2 regions of the Spirosoma sp. KCTC 42546 genome follow, and region 1 is predicted to be linked to the other one. Evidence: riboswitches for the same ligand, from Rfam matches in the RefSeq annotation. Region 1 holds a riboswitch; the other holds the start of a gene.
The links. Region 1 has a riboswitch for thiamine pyrophosphate ahead of thiM (hydroxyethylthiazole kinase). Riboswitches for the same ligand answer to the same signal wherever they lie in the genome.
Positions count from the first base shown of each region.

Region 1 (8,261 bases):
TACAGCGCGTCCTGCTGAATGTAATACTGGAATGTAGCCCCCGGAAGGCTCCCATCCAGTAAGTTTCCCACAAAACCATGATCGAGTATAGCTTCATAAACAGGACTGATGTCCTGCCAGAGTTGGTCGGTGAATTTCATAGTAGCTCTATTGCCAGCAGTTAAAAAAGTGGTGAACAGGCCCGTGTCCGTGCCCTAGCTTGTAGACAGCCCCCATCTGAAGTGCCTGTGTGACATAGTCTTTGGCTGCAGCAACGGCATCGATCACGGATAATCCTCTTGCCAGCCCAGCGGCAATGGCGGAGGAGAGCGTGCAACCTGTGCCGTGCGAGTTTCCTGTTGTTATGCGGGCGGTTGGAAAGAAATGCTGTTCATGTTCCGAGAGGTACAGGAGATCCGTGCTTTCGTCGGCAGTCAGGTGGCCGCCTTTTACCAGAATGGCCCCTAGGCATAGTTTGGCTAACTCTTCCGCTGCTGGTTCCATATCGGCCAGTGTTTCAACAGATCGACCCAATAATACACTTGCTTCGGGTAGGTTAGGCGTAATGACGGAGGACAGAGGTAGTAAATAGGACTTAAGCGCGTCGACGGCTTCGTCTTGCAAGAGTTTATCCCCGCTTTTGGCCACCATAACCGGATCAAGCACAATAGTCGTTACCCCGAATTCGGTTAATGTTTTAGCCACTTGCACAATAACTTCGGGCGAGTGAAGCATCCCGATCTTAACGGCATCGACCCCAATATCGCTTAGTACAGCCTTCATCTGTTCGGCAATAAAGGCCGGAGATATTGGCAGAATGCCTGTAACGGCTTTAGTATTTTGAGCTGTTAAAGCCGTTATCACCGACATGCCGTAGCAGCCAAGCGCGGCAAATGTTTTAAGATCGGCCTGAATGCCAGCCCCTCCACCACTATCCGAACCGGCAATCGTTAATACTCGTGTGTAGGTTTTCATGCTTAATTGAGAATGAAGGTTCAATTGTGAGTGGTGTCAGGTTCTAAACCTGACACGCGTTAGGTTTCTCAAAACCGTTGGTATGATTTCACTAGGTTTTGAGAAACCTAACGCGTGTCGGTTTTAAGAAACCGACCCCACTTGTGCATCATCCATCAACCGAATGAGTTCCCGGCTAGCCTCATACGGTGAGGGTTGTCCGCAAATGGCCGACACCACTGCAGTACCCAAAGCTCCGGTCTGTCGAATGGACTGTATGTTGGTTGCGTTGATGCCGCCAATAGCAAAGGTGGGTAGGCTGGTTTGTTGGCAAATGGCCCGTAACCCAGCTAATCCCAAAAGACTGGATGTATCCTGCTTGGTACCCGTCGGAAAGATAGTGGCGATGCCCAGATAATCCACATCGGCGTCACGAGCAGCTTCCAGTTCGGTCAAATTGTTAATCGACAGACCAATAATCTTGTCGGGGCCGATGAGCGAACGCACTAACGCGCAAGGCATGTCGTCCTGTCCCACATGCACGCCATCGGCATCGATCGCCATGGCTATATCGACCCGGTCGTTGATGATTAGTTGGGCTCCGTAGGCTTGTGTAATGCGTTTTAAATCTAGTCCGAGGTCCAGAAAGGCGCGGGTCGATAGCTCTTTCTCCCGGAGTTGGACCCAGCGAACCCCCGCCCGACAGGCCTCTTCCACTACGTATGCCAGCGTATGGCCCGCCTGTTGGGCAATAGCGCTATCGGTTACTAAATACAACTGACTCATGCCCATGTCAGCTTAAGTCGTTCGTCAATCTCCGATTCGGTCAGTTCATACAAGGCATCCAGGAAGTTAACCTGCAAGCTACCGGGGGCCAGCTTTTTCTCCGCGGCCAGTTCACCCGCAATGCCCATAACGGCCATGGCGTGTGTTGCCGCCTGAAAGTAATTGGTATTAACGGCAGCGAAAGCACCCGTCAGCGCAGTAGCCGTGCAGCCCATGCCCGTTACCTTAGTCATCAGGGGATGACCATTGGCTACAACGGCCGTCTGTTCGCCCTGGATGATGTAATCGGTTGCGCCACTAATCACGACCACACTGCCCCATACAGAACTCAACCGCTTTGCTGCGTCGACGGCGGCTTCGGAACCGTATAAACTGTCGACACCTTTGGTTTGGGCATTCAATCCCGCCAGTGCCATAATTTCGGAGGCATTTCCCCGGATGATATCGGGTGGGGCCAGGGCCAGCAATTCTTCACTAACCCGATTTCGGAAGGTTGTTGCGCCAACGCCAACGGGGTCAAAAACAATAGGCTTCCCAAGGGTTTTAGCCTGCCGCATCGCGAGCTTCATACCGGCCACAAACGTGGCGTCGAGCGTACCAATGTTGACAACCAGCGCACTGGAAATCGAAACAAACTCTTCAACTTCGTCGGGAGCATGGACCATCGCGGGCGAAGCCCCCAGTGCCAATAGCGCATTGGCCGTGTTGTTCATGACCACGAAGTTGGTAATGTTATGGACTAGCGGAGCCTGCGTGCGGATACGCTCGATATCGGTCCAGATGGATTGAGGAGATTGAGTCATGTTGCTGCTAATGAGTTCGGTAAACAGCAACTTTAGGAGAGCGGAGCGCATCTCGGTAACTTTTCCCTACGGCAGTACGAGCTGCATCAGGTAGTGAGGGTATTCTCTCAGTCAGTCCAGATTTGGTACTGACACCCCTAAAGTTGTGTTGGCAAAGGTAGGGGATAATGAATTATAGAATGACAAAAAAATAAGTCTGTCTCTTGACTTTAGAAAGTTTAAGATAGCTTTACGGGCAATATTCCTACTCCTTAAAATCTGTGAAATCGACCGCTATTCGTTACCTGCTGCTCCTGCTCTTTACGCTGGTAGCCACTTGGCAGACCATCGCCCAAACCCCTGACAATACCTTCATAAATGGCGATCTGTTACCTAATGCCCCCGAACTCGCAGCTCGTGGAACCTACGGTGTTGGCGTGCGAACCCTTAAACTAGTTCACAAAGATCAGGTTGATGTGCTGCACCAGAAAGAGGGAAATAGCCCACTGTATGATCGTCCGCTGACGGTTGAAATCTGGTACCCGGCTCGTATTTCGGCCAATAAGCCAGCCACCGTTACTTATGAGTCGGTGCTTGGTCGGGCCAACGACCCTAAACGACCCCTTATTCCGTTCACGTTTGCTGGCCGGGCTGCTCGCGATGCTGAGCCAGATGCCAGCGGTGGCGCGTACCCATTGGTTATCGTGTCGCACGGCTACCTCGGTTCTCGGCTGCTGCTCACCTACCTAACCGAAAATCTGGCGTCGAAAGGCTATGTTGTTGTCGCGATTGATCATACCGAATCGACCTACAGTGATGCGGCTGGTTTTCCAAGTACACTGCTGAACCGTGCGCTCGATGATCTGTTTGTACTGAACGAAATGGCCCGACTGAGTGCCAAGTCCAGTACTACTTTTCTGGCTGGCCTGCTCAATGCTGACAATACGGCGTTGGTTGGTTATTCGATGGGAGGCTACGGTGCACTCAATGCCGTTGGGGCGGGGTACAGTCCTCAGGCCGTTAAGCTGTTCGGTCAACTGGCGCAGGGCAGTACGGCCCTTGAAGGCCGCTCAATGGATTCGCCAACCTTTAAAGCTTCGCTCGATCCGCGAATTAAGGCCGTTGTTGCCTTTGCGCCCTGGGGCATGGAGCGCGGTGTCTGGGATGCTAAAGGGCTGGCGGGTTTGACCTTGCCGACGCTGTTTGTGGCGGGGAGTAAAGATGATGTATCGGGTTACGAAAAAGGCATCAAAGCTATTTATGACGGAGCCATCAATGCGGACCGCTACCTGCTGACCTACGTAAATGCCCGGCACAATGTAGCACCCAACCCACCACCCGTAGCCTCACTCCAGCCCGGCGTGTCTGTTGATGAGTACATGCATTATGCCGAACCAGCCTGGAATGAACGCCGGATCAATAACATCAACCAGCACTTCGTTACGGCATTTCTGGGTATTCATCTCAAGAAAATGGAGTATACGAAGTACCTGGATCTACCCGAAACAGGCGCTGCTGGAACGTGGACCGGCTTCAAACCCCGCATGTCGGTTGGGCTGGAAATGCGGCACGCGAAGCCGTAGGAACTGTATAAGCTGAAGTAAGGATAGCCCATCATCCGCTAGATTGTGGTGTCAGTTTCTTAAAACTGACACGATAGGCTGGTTCTCATACATAGCGTATTTATGCCATTCCCGATTCCAATGAGGAAAAAAGAAGATGATGAAGAAAGCTTACCAAACGATCTTCGCTTTCCGGCAGGCCGTTCGGTTGGTTCCCAAAGTCGGTTAGTGAGGGAAGATATTGCATAAAGAAAGACTGGTAATGAGCCGTTTCAATAATGGAACTGGCGCGCGACCGGGCGTAGGGGTAATCAGGCCGGTATTCGAGAATGATACCGGCGATGCGGCCACATAAGTCTTTGTACGGCTTGAAAAGCTGCTGGCGATTGTCTTCCGTAATGTGGTGGGTCAGATACGCTTTGCTGGCTTCCCGGATAACGATGCTGTGCAGCGCTATAATGTCAATAGCATCGGTAGGCGCCTGTCCAGTGGGTAGCGAAGCACCCTTTAAAAGCAATATGTGTAGAACACGCTCTAATTTCTCCTTCGGATCAGTTAAGTTATTGGTCTGGAAAATTAACTGGTATTCAAGCCATTGCCAGTACCAGGCTACCATGTATACCAGCAGCCGGTGTTTGTTTTCAAAATAGCGGTAGATACTGGCTTCCTTCGTACCAATCCGATCTGCCAGCTTCCGAAACGTCATATCTTCAAAGCCGATTTCTGCTAACAATAAAACGCCCTGCCGAACAATTCGACGCCCCAGGTCTGAGCTTTCCGGATCACGCAGAAATAACTTCTCGTTCATCCGTACAAGTACACTATATTCCATCTATTGACTAGTTTGTCCGTTTCTGTAAAAATCGCTTAACGAAGAAACAAACTTTCGTGGATAAAAGTTATGTTTGCAATAATGATAGTAATACTATCAAAATATTAAGTAATACACTTATGAATTCATCTGTATATCAACAACCACAACCATCGCCTAGTCAACGGCTATTCCGGTTACTGGGAACCGAGAAAAAAGATATTGGCTACATCTACCTGTATGCGCTGGTAACCGGGTTGATAAGCCTGTCTTTACCGCTTGGTATTCAGGCTGTTTTCAATCTGGTATCGGGCGGGTTGGTTTTTAGCTCTGTGTATGTGCTGATAGGCCTTATTATTCTTGGCGTGTTTATTTCGGGTATGCTATTGGTCGGTCAAACGACATTGGTCGAAATTATTCAGCAACGGATTTTTGCCAAAGCCGCTTTTGAATTCACCTACCGACTTCCCCGAATTGAGCCGAAAGCCCTGCCCGTCCGCGATGCGCCTGAGCTGATGAACCGCTTCTTCGATGTATTGACGATTCAGAAAGGGCTTCCCAAGCTACTGATAGACCTGACGGCGGCAGCCGTGCAGATTTTGTTCGGAATTATTCTGCTCTCGTTTTACCACCCTATTTTTCTGGGATTTGGCTTGTTTACTTTACTCACCGTCGTGGCTATCAGCTGGTTTTACGGCCCACGTGGATTACGAACTAGCCTGAATGAATCGAAGTATAAATACAAGGTGGTAGCCTGGCTGGAAGACATGGCCCGCGATCTGCCGATCTATCGCCAGCGTGAAGACGCTCTGGAGCCTATTGACCGGATGGACGAGCTGGTGGCTAGTTATGTAGCGCATCGTACCGATCACTTTCGGGTATTGAAACGACTGTTTTACAGTGCTGTTGCGTTCAAAGTGCTCGTTACGGGTGGGTTGCTCATTCTGGGTACAACCCTGGTGGTTGGGCGCGAAATGACGCTAGGTCAATTCGTTGCGGCTGAACTGGTTATTGTCCTGATTACGAGTTCCGTAGAAAAGCTGATCTCCGGAATCGATACGGTGTTTGATCTGCTGACGGCGGTTGAGAAAATTGCAACTGTAACGGATTTACCCTTAGAAACCGACACTGAAACCCATGCTTAATCTGTCAAATCAACGGGTAGACGGACAGCTTTTTAGTCACTACCCCCTTAAAACACTCCACGCCCTGCCTAAACCCGATGCAGGTCGGCGACTGGGCCGCTGGATGCAGGCCATTTTACTCATTAGCATCCTTGTGTTGTTTCTGCCCTGGCAGCAAAATATCAATGGAGAGGGCAGCGTAACGGCTTTAACCCCACAGGACCGCCCACAAACGGTGCAAAATGCCGTGGCTGGCCGCATTGAGCGATGGGCCGTTCAGGAAGGTCAGTTGGTGAAAAAAGGAGATACCCTCCTGATTATCTCCGATATCAAAGACGACTATTTTGACCCTAAGCTTCCCCTTCGGCTCAATGAACAACTGGGGGCTAAGCGCGGTAGTTTACAGGCAACAGGAGCTAAAATTTCGGCACTGGATGAACAAGTCGCTGCCCTCAGGACTGGCTTACAGGTTAAGTTAGCATCGGCCCGAAACAAAGTTCGGCAGAGTGAATTTAAGGTTATTAGTGATAGTACCGACCTGATTGCTGTCCGAAAAAACTACCAGATCGCTGTGGACCGGTTGGAGCGATTTGAGAAAGGGCACAAGAATGGGCTGTTCTCCTTAACCGACCTGGAAACCCGTCGGCTGAAGTTGCAGGAGGATTATGCGAAAGTAATTGCGCAGGAAAACAAATTGAATGTATCCCGACAGGAACTGATCAATACCCGGCTCGATCTGAGCACCATCCAGGCCGATTATCAGGAAAAACTAGCCAAAGTGCTTTCGGATCGTAGTTCGGCAGTTTCCTATCAGGCCGATGCAACGGGTGAAATTTCCAAACTACAGAACAAGATTAGTAGCGTGGATGTACGGCGCGGCCTGTATGTTGTGCGGGCTCCGCAGGATGGCTATGTAGTCCGGACGTTTAAGGCGGGTATTGGCGAGTTGATCAAAGAGGGTGAAACCATTACCACCTTGCAGCCGGTAAATCCAACTGTCGCCATTGAGTTATACGTTAAAGCCATGGACGTGCCTTTAATTCAGCCTGGGCGAACAGTTCGGCTTCAATTCGATGGGTGGCCCGCTATCCAGTTTTCGGGCTGGCCAGCGGTAGCTGTCGGCACGTTTGGGGGTGAGGTTGCCGTGATTGATGCCGTAGGCGGTGTAAATGGCAAATACCGGTTGCTCGTTAAGCCGAAGCTGTTGACAGGTGATCAGCCATGGCCAAAGCAACTACGGGTTGGCTCAGGGGTGTTTGGATGGGTAATGCTTGATGACGTCCCGATCTGGTATGAATTGTGGCGACAGTTGAATGGCTTCCCACCAAGTTTACAACAGGAACCAACCGAAACCAAAGCAAAATGAGAGCGTTGATTGTAGGAATAGGCGTGTTGATGGGTTGCCTTTTTTCCTTGATGCTGGGTGCTCAGCCTAAACAAGCCCCCGGCACCGACACGGCTACTATAGTTTTTTCGGCGGCCGATTTTTACCAAGCTGTTTCTGAGCATCATCCGATTGTTCGGCAGGCCTCTTTGCTAACCGACGAAGCAAAGCAGGCTGTACTACAGGCTCGGGGGGCTTTTGATCCGAAACTGTTTTCCGCTTATGATCGGAAGGAATTTGGGCAGAGCCTGTATTATAGCAAGTGGCAATCGGGGGTAACTATACCCGTGTTGCCCGGTGGTATTGACCTAAAGATGACCTATGATCAGAACTATGGACAGTACCTAAATCCGGAAGATAACGTACCTTCATCGGGACTTGCCGCACTGGGGGTACGGGTACCCATTGGGCAGGGGCTGCTGATCGATGCCCGGCGGAATGCCTTGCGGCAGGCCCAGTTAGCCATTAATCTGGCCGAGGCTGATCGGTTGAAGCTGATTAATAAAACCCTCTATGATGCGGCTAAAACCTATTGGGAGTGGTACCTGGCGCACCAGCAGTATCGGCTGATTCGGGAGGGGTATCTCGTTGCCGATGTCCGGTTTCAGGGACTCCGTCAGCGGGCATTATTAGGGGATGTGGCCACCATTGATACGACCGAAGCGCTGATTACGGTTCAGGATCGGCTAGTGCAATTCCAACAGGCTCAAGTTGATTTACAAAATGCCCGATTACGCTTAACGGTATTTGTCTGGAAAAGCGATGAACGAACAGGAACACCACAACCACTGGATATCCCTCACACCGTAGTACCTCAGGTGGTTTCGCTTGATTTGGTTCATGAATCAGTTCTTCAGCAATTGCTGCAAAGGGCGTCCG
Region 1 covers NZ_CP041360.1:6,583,469-6,591,729, reverse strand. The annotation lists gene tenA (thiaminase II) at 1-140, opposite strand, end outside; gene thiD (bifunctional hydroxymethylpyrimidine kinase/phosphomethylpyrimidine kinase) at 148-954, opposite strand; gene thiE (thiamine phosphate synthase) at 1,078-1,719, opposite strand; gene thiM (hydroxyethylthiazole kinase) at 1,716-2,522, opposite strand; TPP riboswitch at 2,569-2,671, opposite strand; gene EXU85_RS27055 (alpha/beta fold hydrolase) at 2,783-4,084, shown strand; gene EXU85_RS27050 (TetR/AcrR family transcriptional regulator) at 4,185-4,895, opposite strand; gene EXU85_RS27045 (ABC transporter transmembrane domain-containing protein) at 5,015-6,019, shown strand; gene EXU85_RS27040 (HlyD family secretion protein) at 6,012-7,364, shown strand; gene EXU85_RS27035 (TolC family protein) at 7,361-8,261, shown strand, end outside.

Region 2 (8,261 bases), 2.2 Mb from region 1:
ATGTTTCTTCTCCCGATCAGTTTGGGCAATAACGAGGCAAATACCGGATGAATTGCCATTTGTGATCCAGTTTTTGGTGCCGTTCACTAAATAATAATCGCCTTTATCTTCGGCTGTTGTGCTTTGTGAAGTCGCATCGGAGCCTGCTTCGGGTTCTGACAGACAAAAAGCACCAATCGTTTCGCCCGTGGCTAGGCGGGTTAGGTATTTCTGCTTTTGCGATTCGGTACCAAATGCTTCGAGCCCGTAACAAACCAGCGAATTATTAACCGACATGATTACGGAGGCTGACGCATCGATTTTAGAAATTTCTTCCATCGCCAATACGTAGGAGACCGTATCCATGCCACCACCGCCATACTCGGGCGATACCATCATGCCCAAAAAGCCAAGTTCACCCATCCGCTTGACTTGTGAAGCTGGAAAACGGGCTTCGTTATCCCGCTCAACAATACCGGGTAATAGTTCATTCTGAGCAAAATCGCGGGCTGCTTCCTGCACAGCCATATGCTCTTCTGATAAATTAAAATTCAATCCCTGTAACTCCAGCGATGCCGTTGCCATCTGAATTGGGTTAAGTTTGGTTGATGATTACTATTTGTTGTGAAGTACGAAAGATAAGAATTAGTTCGAATAAATAGTATGCTTGCATACTGTTTATTCGAATAACAACGTAATCAATTCTGCTACACAGGCTGGTTTTGGATTGCCTTCTAGTTCAAACGTACATTCGGTAATGACACGGACACCGTTGGTTTGTGCGTCAACGCTTTGCAATTGGGCTGATAGGCGCAGACGACTGCCAACGGGTACTGCATTCGTAAAGCGAACTTTATTGGACCCATAATTAATTCCCATTTTCACGGAGTTGATCCGGTAAAGCTCGGCCATAAGTTTGGGAGCTAGCGAGAGTGTCAGGAAACCATGCGCAATAGGTGTTTTATAAGGAGAAAGTTGGGCCGCTTGCTCAGGGTCGGTATGAATCCACTGATGATCGCCGGTAGCTTGTGCAAATAGATTGATCATTTCCTGTGTAATGGTCATATAGTCGGATTCGCCGAGCGATTGGCCGGCATGGGCTGAAAATTCAGCCAGATTGGCAAAGGTTAGCATAGGTGTTGGGGTTTTTGCAATTTTGTTGATATGACCAGGGCCAATAGATATACGTTTCAGGTTGAAGGTAATGGTATTGCTTACCAAAAAATCGGGAATGGGCCGTCTATTCTATTAGCCTTTCATGGTTTCGGGCAGAGTGGCGAAATCTTCCGGACACTGGAAGCATCACTCGGTGCCCAATTTACCATTTTCGCGATTGATTTGTTTTTTCACGGCCATAGTCAATATACAGGGAATCAGCTACTAAAGAAGCATGACTGGCAGCGGTTTATAGCCGCATTTTTAAAAGACCGACACATCGACCGCTTTTCGTTGATGGGGTTTAGTCTGGGCGGACGGTTTTCGCTGGCACTTGCGGAGGCTTTTGCAGATCGACTGGATCAATTGATCTTACTGGCACCCGATGGCATTACACGTAGCTCCTGGTATCGCCTGGCCACCGTTTCGGCTGTAGGGCGTGGCTTATTTCGGTATGTGCTCCGGCATTTGTCAGTGTTAAATGCGTTCGGGCATATGCTCACAAGGCTTGGCTTATTGAACCGAACGGTCATGCGCTTCGCTGAGATTTCACTTGGCACGCCCGAACAACGCCAATTGGTGTATCGGAGCTGGACACAGTTCCGGCTGATTACACCCGATCTGACGAACATAAGTAGGTTGCTGAATGCCAATCCCGTGCAAGTGCAATTTTTTATCGGCGCGTTTGACCGGATTGTTCCGGGTAGCTATATTCTTCCGTTAACGAAACGACTTCGGCATTACGAAGTCACTGTGTTGAAAACGGGCCACAATCGGTTGATTGAGTTAATGAGCGAAAAATTCGCATAACTTGATTTTCAGCCGACCGTTCCGATTGGTTTTACTTTAACGAACGCTGAATAACCTGCCAAAGTCCGGCAATGGAAACGATAATCAATCCAACTACCACTATTTGTGTCCAGGAGCTTTGGTTGGGATTTTCCAGTAATGCTTTAATTTCCCGTGCTTCATGACCCGACCATATGGCTAGCAATGTTCGGGGAGTCATACCCAGAAAGCCACCCAGCAAAATATTTCGGAGTTTAGCGCCCGAAAGGGCAAACAATAAATTAGTCAGTCCAAATGGAAGGATAGGCGATAGCTTTGCAAAAAAAATGACCTCTAATTCATTGTTCAGAATACGGTCGAGTACGGATTGGGCCTTGGGGTTTCGCTGAATAAAAGCCAGAAATCGGTCATGGTCCAGCCAGCGAACAAGCAGGTTGATGAACAGAATACCACCAAAATTGATAACAAAAAGGGGCAATACTGCCTGCCAGCCCAGAAAATAGCCAAAGATCAGCGCAAGCATTGTTGGCGGGGTCAGCCCTGCCGAGGTGATAGCACAGGCAACGGTGATTCCTGCCCATTGCCAGGCCGAAAGCTCGGCAATAGCAGCCTCATGAACTACTGCATAGTAGGTCAATAACGATGTAAATACAATTGGTGTTACCGATAATGCAAGACCAGCAAGGGCCGGACCAGTAACTGATTTAGGAATAGCTAATTTCACACTCTATCAAACGGGTAAATGGTGGTTGTGGTTTAAACCCAGTTTACAAGCTCGGCTCTATAGTATATTCTTCGTTACATTTGACTATGAAATTCGGAACCAAAGCCATCCATGCCGGTATTGAGCCGGACCCCACAACGGGTGCCATTATGACACCTATTTACCAGACGTCGACCTACGTACAGGAGTCGCCGGGAAAGCATAAAGGGTATGAATACGCCCGGACCCAGAACCCTACCCGAACGGTGCTGCAAAATAACCTCGCAGCACTCGAAAACGGTAAGCACGGTATTTGTTATTCATCTGGACTTGGCGCTACGGATGCCATTTTAAAGCTGTTCAAGCCCGGTGATGAAATTATTGCCAGCAATGATTTATACGGTGGCACCTACCGGATTATGGTACGCGTGTTTCAGGAGTTTGGGCTAAAATTCAAGTTCGTCGATTTGTCGAACCCGACTAATCTGGATGGGCTTATTACCCCCGCTACAAAGATGGTCTGGATTGAAACGCCAACAAACCCCCTGCTGCGGCTAGTGGATATTGCGGCTATTGCAGCTATTACTAAGCCACACAACATCAAACTGGTAGTCGATAATACGTTTGCCTCGCCCTATCTGCAAAACCCACTCGATTTGGGTGCTGATATTGTCATGCATTCCGTTACGAAATACCTGGGGGGACACTCGGATACGGTTATGGGAGCTATTGTCCTGAATGACGACGAAACGGCCCAGAAGCTAGCCTTTATCCAGAATGCCTGCGGGGCCGTGCCAGGTCCGCAAGATTGTTTTCTGGTCCTTCGGGGCATCAAAACGCTACATATTCGGATGCAGCGGCATTGCGAAAACGCTATGAAAGTGGCGCAGTATCTACAGCAGCACCCAAAGATAAGCCAGGTTTATTATCCCGGACTGGAATCGCACATTGGCCATGAACTAGCAAAGAAACAAATGCGGGGTTTCGGTGGTATGCTATCCTTTGAGCTCAAGGGCGATTCGATGCCCGAAGCTGTGCGTGTGATGGAAAGCTTCCATGTATTCTCCCTGGGCGAATCCCTGGGTGGTGTGGAGTCGCTTTGTACGCACCCGGCCAGTATGACCCACGCCAGTATTCCGAAAGAAGAACGCATCAAGAATGGTCTGAAAGACACTCTTATCCGGCTCAGCGTTGGTATTGAAGATGTTGAGGATCTGATTCAGGATCTGGAGCAGGCAATCTAAACCGGGATTTAGCTGATTTGTGGATTTACTGGATTTTGCTCTGCGCTTCTTTGAAGCGAATCATAAAACAAAATCCAGTAAATCCCCGAATCAGCTAAATCCCGGTTTAGAAACGAACCCTCACCCCCGCCAGAAAATTCCGTCCGGCCTGTGGGTAATATGCATTATCCGCGGCCACTTTCCCTTCCGAGATGTAAGCGTAGGTGTAGCCATTTGATTCATATAGCTCATTCAGTACGTTGTTGAAGAGCAGCGTAAAGGCGATTTCCTGCGCGAATTTTGGCTTGATACTGTAAATGAGTCGGATATCATTTGTGAAATAGGAATTCAGTTTCCGGCTATCGTTGGATGTATTATCCAGATACTGCTTGCTTACATATTTCGAAAGCAGCCCCAGTTCCAGTCCTTTTGCGGGTGTGAATAATAATTGAGAGCCTGAAATTACATTGGGAGAAAACGAAATATCCGTTTGGCCATATTGACGGCTGTCCTGATTTCCGGTATCGAAATTATCCAGGTATTCAGTGAAATTCTTGACCTTATTACGGCTAAACGTAGCGTTCACATTCCAGCGAAGTTGTTTCGCCAGTCGGGCACCCACTTCCAATTCAAGCCCGGCGCGGTAACTGGTGGGGATATTCACCCGGTTATAAGCGCCCACATCATTTATTTGCCCCGATAAGACCAACTGATTCTGGTAACTCATGTAGTAGCCATTGACCGTAAACGCCAGTTTTTCTGATTGGATTTTATAGCCAGCCTCATAATCAATCAACTGCTCAGCTTTTGGCCGACTCTCAGGCGTTGATTGAGTGTAATCGTCGCGGTTGGGTTCACGGTGGCCAACGCCTACCGATGCATAAGCTGTGCTATGGTCATTGATTGTATAGGTTAGCCCCGCTTTGGGATTGAAAAACGTCAGGTTGGCATTCTGTTGCACATTCTGGAGCTTACTGTTAAAGCCCAAAAACGAGTAACCAACCGTTCGTACCTGCAAGTCGAGAAATCCAGTGAGTTTATTGCTGAATTGATAAAATGCCTTTGCATACAGATTAAAGTCTGTTTTTGTGGCATTGTCGTCGTAATAATGGTCCCGGATGTTGGTGTTCCCGGCTACGCGCGCCCAGATAATCTCGCCGAAGTGGGCACCCTGATATTGATTCCAGCCACCGCCAATGTTGGCCGTGAGTTTGCCAAAGCTGTTGTAGTCGAGGGAGAAAACGCTGCCGAAGAAATCGTTGTCCAACCATTTCCGACGGATGATGTCGGTGCTTTTGATAATCGAATCACCAATGACTACGTTAGGCAGATTGTACTTGCTAAAAGGGTCGTTGGGCTTAAGTTCTTCATAATATCCTTTCCCTTTTGTGTAGAATAAAGACGCATTTAGACGCCAGTTTTTACTTAACCCAAATGAGCTAATTAGCTGATAATTATCCTGTTGATAATTGTCCGTCTGATTGTCATACGTGAATGAGTTATATGTCCGATTCGTCTTCAGAATATCTTCTGGAACACCATTCCAGGCCTGGTATGTTTGTTCCTGACCTGAAAAGACATTCAGGCGTATAAAACTCTTATCCGTATAATAACCCCCCGACAGATAAAACGATTTCAGGTTTGAAAAGGCCCGGTCAATAAATCCGTCGGAATGGATGGTTGACAAGCGGGCATCCAAGACAAAATGATTATTAATCAGGCCAGTACCTGCCAGAACATTCGCTTTCCGTGTCCCGAACGAACCACCCGAAAGATTAACTTCGGCATAGGGTTTCGTTTCCAGCTTGTTCGTCTGGATATTAACCGATGCCCCAAAAGCCCCGGCACCATTGGTTGAGGTACCAATACCTCGTTGAATCTGAATACTGCTCACTGATGAAGCAAAGTCGGGCATATCTACAAAATACGTTCCCTGCGATTCGGCGTCATTATAAGGAATCCCATTCAACGTTACGTTTACCCGTGTGGCATCAGACCCGCGGATACGAATGCCGGTATAACCCACGCCCGCCCCTGCATCGGAGGTTGTTACTATGGAAGGGGTAAAATTCAGCAGTTGCGGCACATCCTGACCCAGATTCAGCTTGTCTAAATCCCGGCGTGTTACATCTGTATAAGCAATAGCTGATTTCTGATTAGCGCGCGTCGCACTGACCACGACTTCATCGACCGCAACTGCTGTTTTGGTCAATTTGATTGCAAGCGTCGTGTTTTCAGTCAGGTTGACTGGCTGGATCTGGGGCTCGTAACCCAGCAGCGATATGCGCAGAGATAAAGTACCTGACTTAAGGTTTGTGAGCTGAAATGCGCCTGTTGCGTTTGTGAACGTTCCCTTGTAGGTGCCTTCAAGTGTAATGGCTGCGCCTGGCAGCGTACCCCCATCGGCATCTGAAACCGTGCCGGTAATAGATAATTGAGCCCAGGTGGACAGTGGCGATAGCCACAATAGGGCCATCAGCATAAAGTAGGTCGTCGGTTTTTTCATGACGAAAAAGCGTGACGATAGGCAAGGGGCCAAACCTACCTTTGGTTAGAGATGATTGTTTGTAAACACTCACAGATTAGTTCTGTGAATTCATTTCCCTTCGCAGCATTACCCGCGCAGGTTCAATGGGTATAATCTCAGCCCGTTGTATTGGGGCACCCCTTAATAAGATTAGCGCAGCAAAGTTAAGTTAATTTTACGAAATAAGGGGTAGGATATAGCGTTTCTCTACTTAAAAGAGGGTACTTATGTAGATATGAGCGAATTCGATTTAGTTGTATTGCAGGAAGATTTGGCAGACGGAAATCTGAAAGCTGGCGATGTTGGCACGATTTTAACAGTGTATAATGGAGGAAAAGCATTTGAGGTTGAATTTGTAACGTTAACCGGCGAAGCAGTCGCTATTGAGACGTTACTGGCCCATCAAATTCGGGAAGTTCGGGCATCAGAGATCATGGCCGTGCGAGATATATCTCAATAAGTAGCACAGGATTCATAAACTTTTGAGGCTTACGCTTTTCCGCAATGGTAAATATTCCTAATTTTGCGATCCAAATTGCAAAAGCATGAGCAAAAAGAATAGCGGACTGGAGTTTCTGGAAGACCCAGACGCATTAGAAGGAAAGTTAGAGGATGTTGGCGATTACTTCCAGCAGAACAAGAATATTGTATTAGGTATTCTCGGCGGCATTGTATTGCTGGTTGCTGGGTACTTTGGCTATCGTTATTATATCAGTAGCCAGGACGAAACGGCACAAATCGAAATGTTCCCTTCGGTTTATCAACTCGAAGCCGATTCGCTGAAAAAAGCCCTGAATGGCGATGGTAAAACCCCAGGTTTGTTAGCGGTCGCTGACAATTATGGCTCTACCAAAGGCGGTAATCTGGCCGAATTCTATTCGGGTGTTGCATTGCTGAAAGAAGGGAAATACGATGACGCTATTGAGCACCTGAAAAGCTTTAGTTCGTCGGATCTGCTGGTACAGGCGCGTGCTTATGCGCTTACGGGTGATGCTTACATGGAGAAGAAAAGCTTTGACGAAGCTGCTGACTACTATAGAAAGGCTGCTGACTATAAGGCGAACAAATTCTTTACGCCTGGCTATCTCATGAAGCTGGCTATTGCTTACGAGCAAGCCAAGCAAAATGATAAAGCGATAGAAACGTATAGCGAAATTATTGAAAAGTACGGCGAGTCCGCAGAAGCTGGTAGTGCTAAGAAGTACAAATCCGTACTTGAAGCAACCGTCGGTGAGTCGTAAGCGTACTTGACTAATCAATACAGCAAAGGACAAAACCGACTCAGGTTTTGTCCTTTTTGTTTTTGTCATACTGACGAAGGAAGCATCTTCGGTAAGAGCGTTTAAATATAGTGGTAGCTAAAAACTCATTCGACGAAGATGCTTCCTTCGTCAGCATGACAAAAAACACATGGCATCAGACTTAAAAAACCTAAGCGTCTTTTCAACCGACGCGCTACCCGATATCAGCCGTCGACGGTTCGCTATTCTGGTTTCAGAGTGGAATACGGAAGTTACAGAAGCGCTTTTCGAAGGTGCTTACCAGGTCTTGCTTCAGCATGGCGCAAAATCCGAAAATATCATTCGGGGTAATGTGCCGGGGAGCTATGAGCTAAGTCTGGGAGCCCAGTGGTTTGCTCAGCGCGATGACATTGATGCCGTGATTGCACTCGGTTGTGTCATTCAGGGAGAAACCAAACACAATGACTACATCAACCACGCTGTAGCACAGGGCTTAACAAACGTTAGTCTGAAAACCGATAAGCCCGTCATATTTGGTGTCCTAACGCCTAACGACCAGCAGCAGGCTCTTGATCGAGCGGGTGGGAAGCATGGTAACAAAGGTGACGAAGCCGCTATTACAGCAATCAAAATGCTCGGATTAC
Region 2 covers NZ_CP041360.1:94,289-102,549, forward strand. The annotation lists gene EXU85_RS00395 (acyl-CoA dehydrogenase) at 1-564, opposite strand, end outside; gene EXU85_RS00400 (MaoC family dehydratase) at 658-1,113, opposite strand; gene EXU85_RS00405 (alpha/beta fold hydrolase) at 1,144-1,944, shown strand; gene EXU85_RS00410 (TVP38/TMEM64 family protein) at 1,976-2,647, opposite strand; gene EXU85_RS00415 (cystathionine gamma-synthase) at 2,734-3,870, shown strand; gene EXU85_RS00420 (TonB-dependent receptor) at 3,977-6,355, opposite strand; TPP riboswitch at 6,434-6,528, opposite strand; gene EXU85_RS00425 (DUF4926 domain-containing protein) at 6,612-6,836, shown strand; gene EXU85_RS00430 (tetratricopeptide repeat protein) at 6,922-7,617, shown strand; gene ribH (6,7-dimethyl-8-ribityllumazine synthase) at 7,787-8,261, shown strand, end outside.
Region 2: linked by a shared signal. The riboswitch ahead of EXU85_RS00420 (TonB-dependent receptor) and the one ahead of thiM (hydroxyethylthiazole kinase) in region 1 are both predicted to bind thiamine pyrophosphate.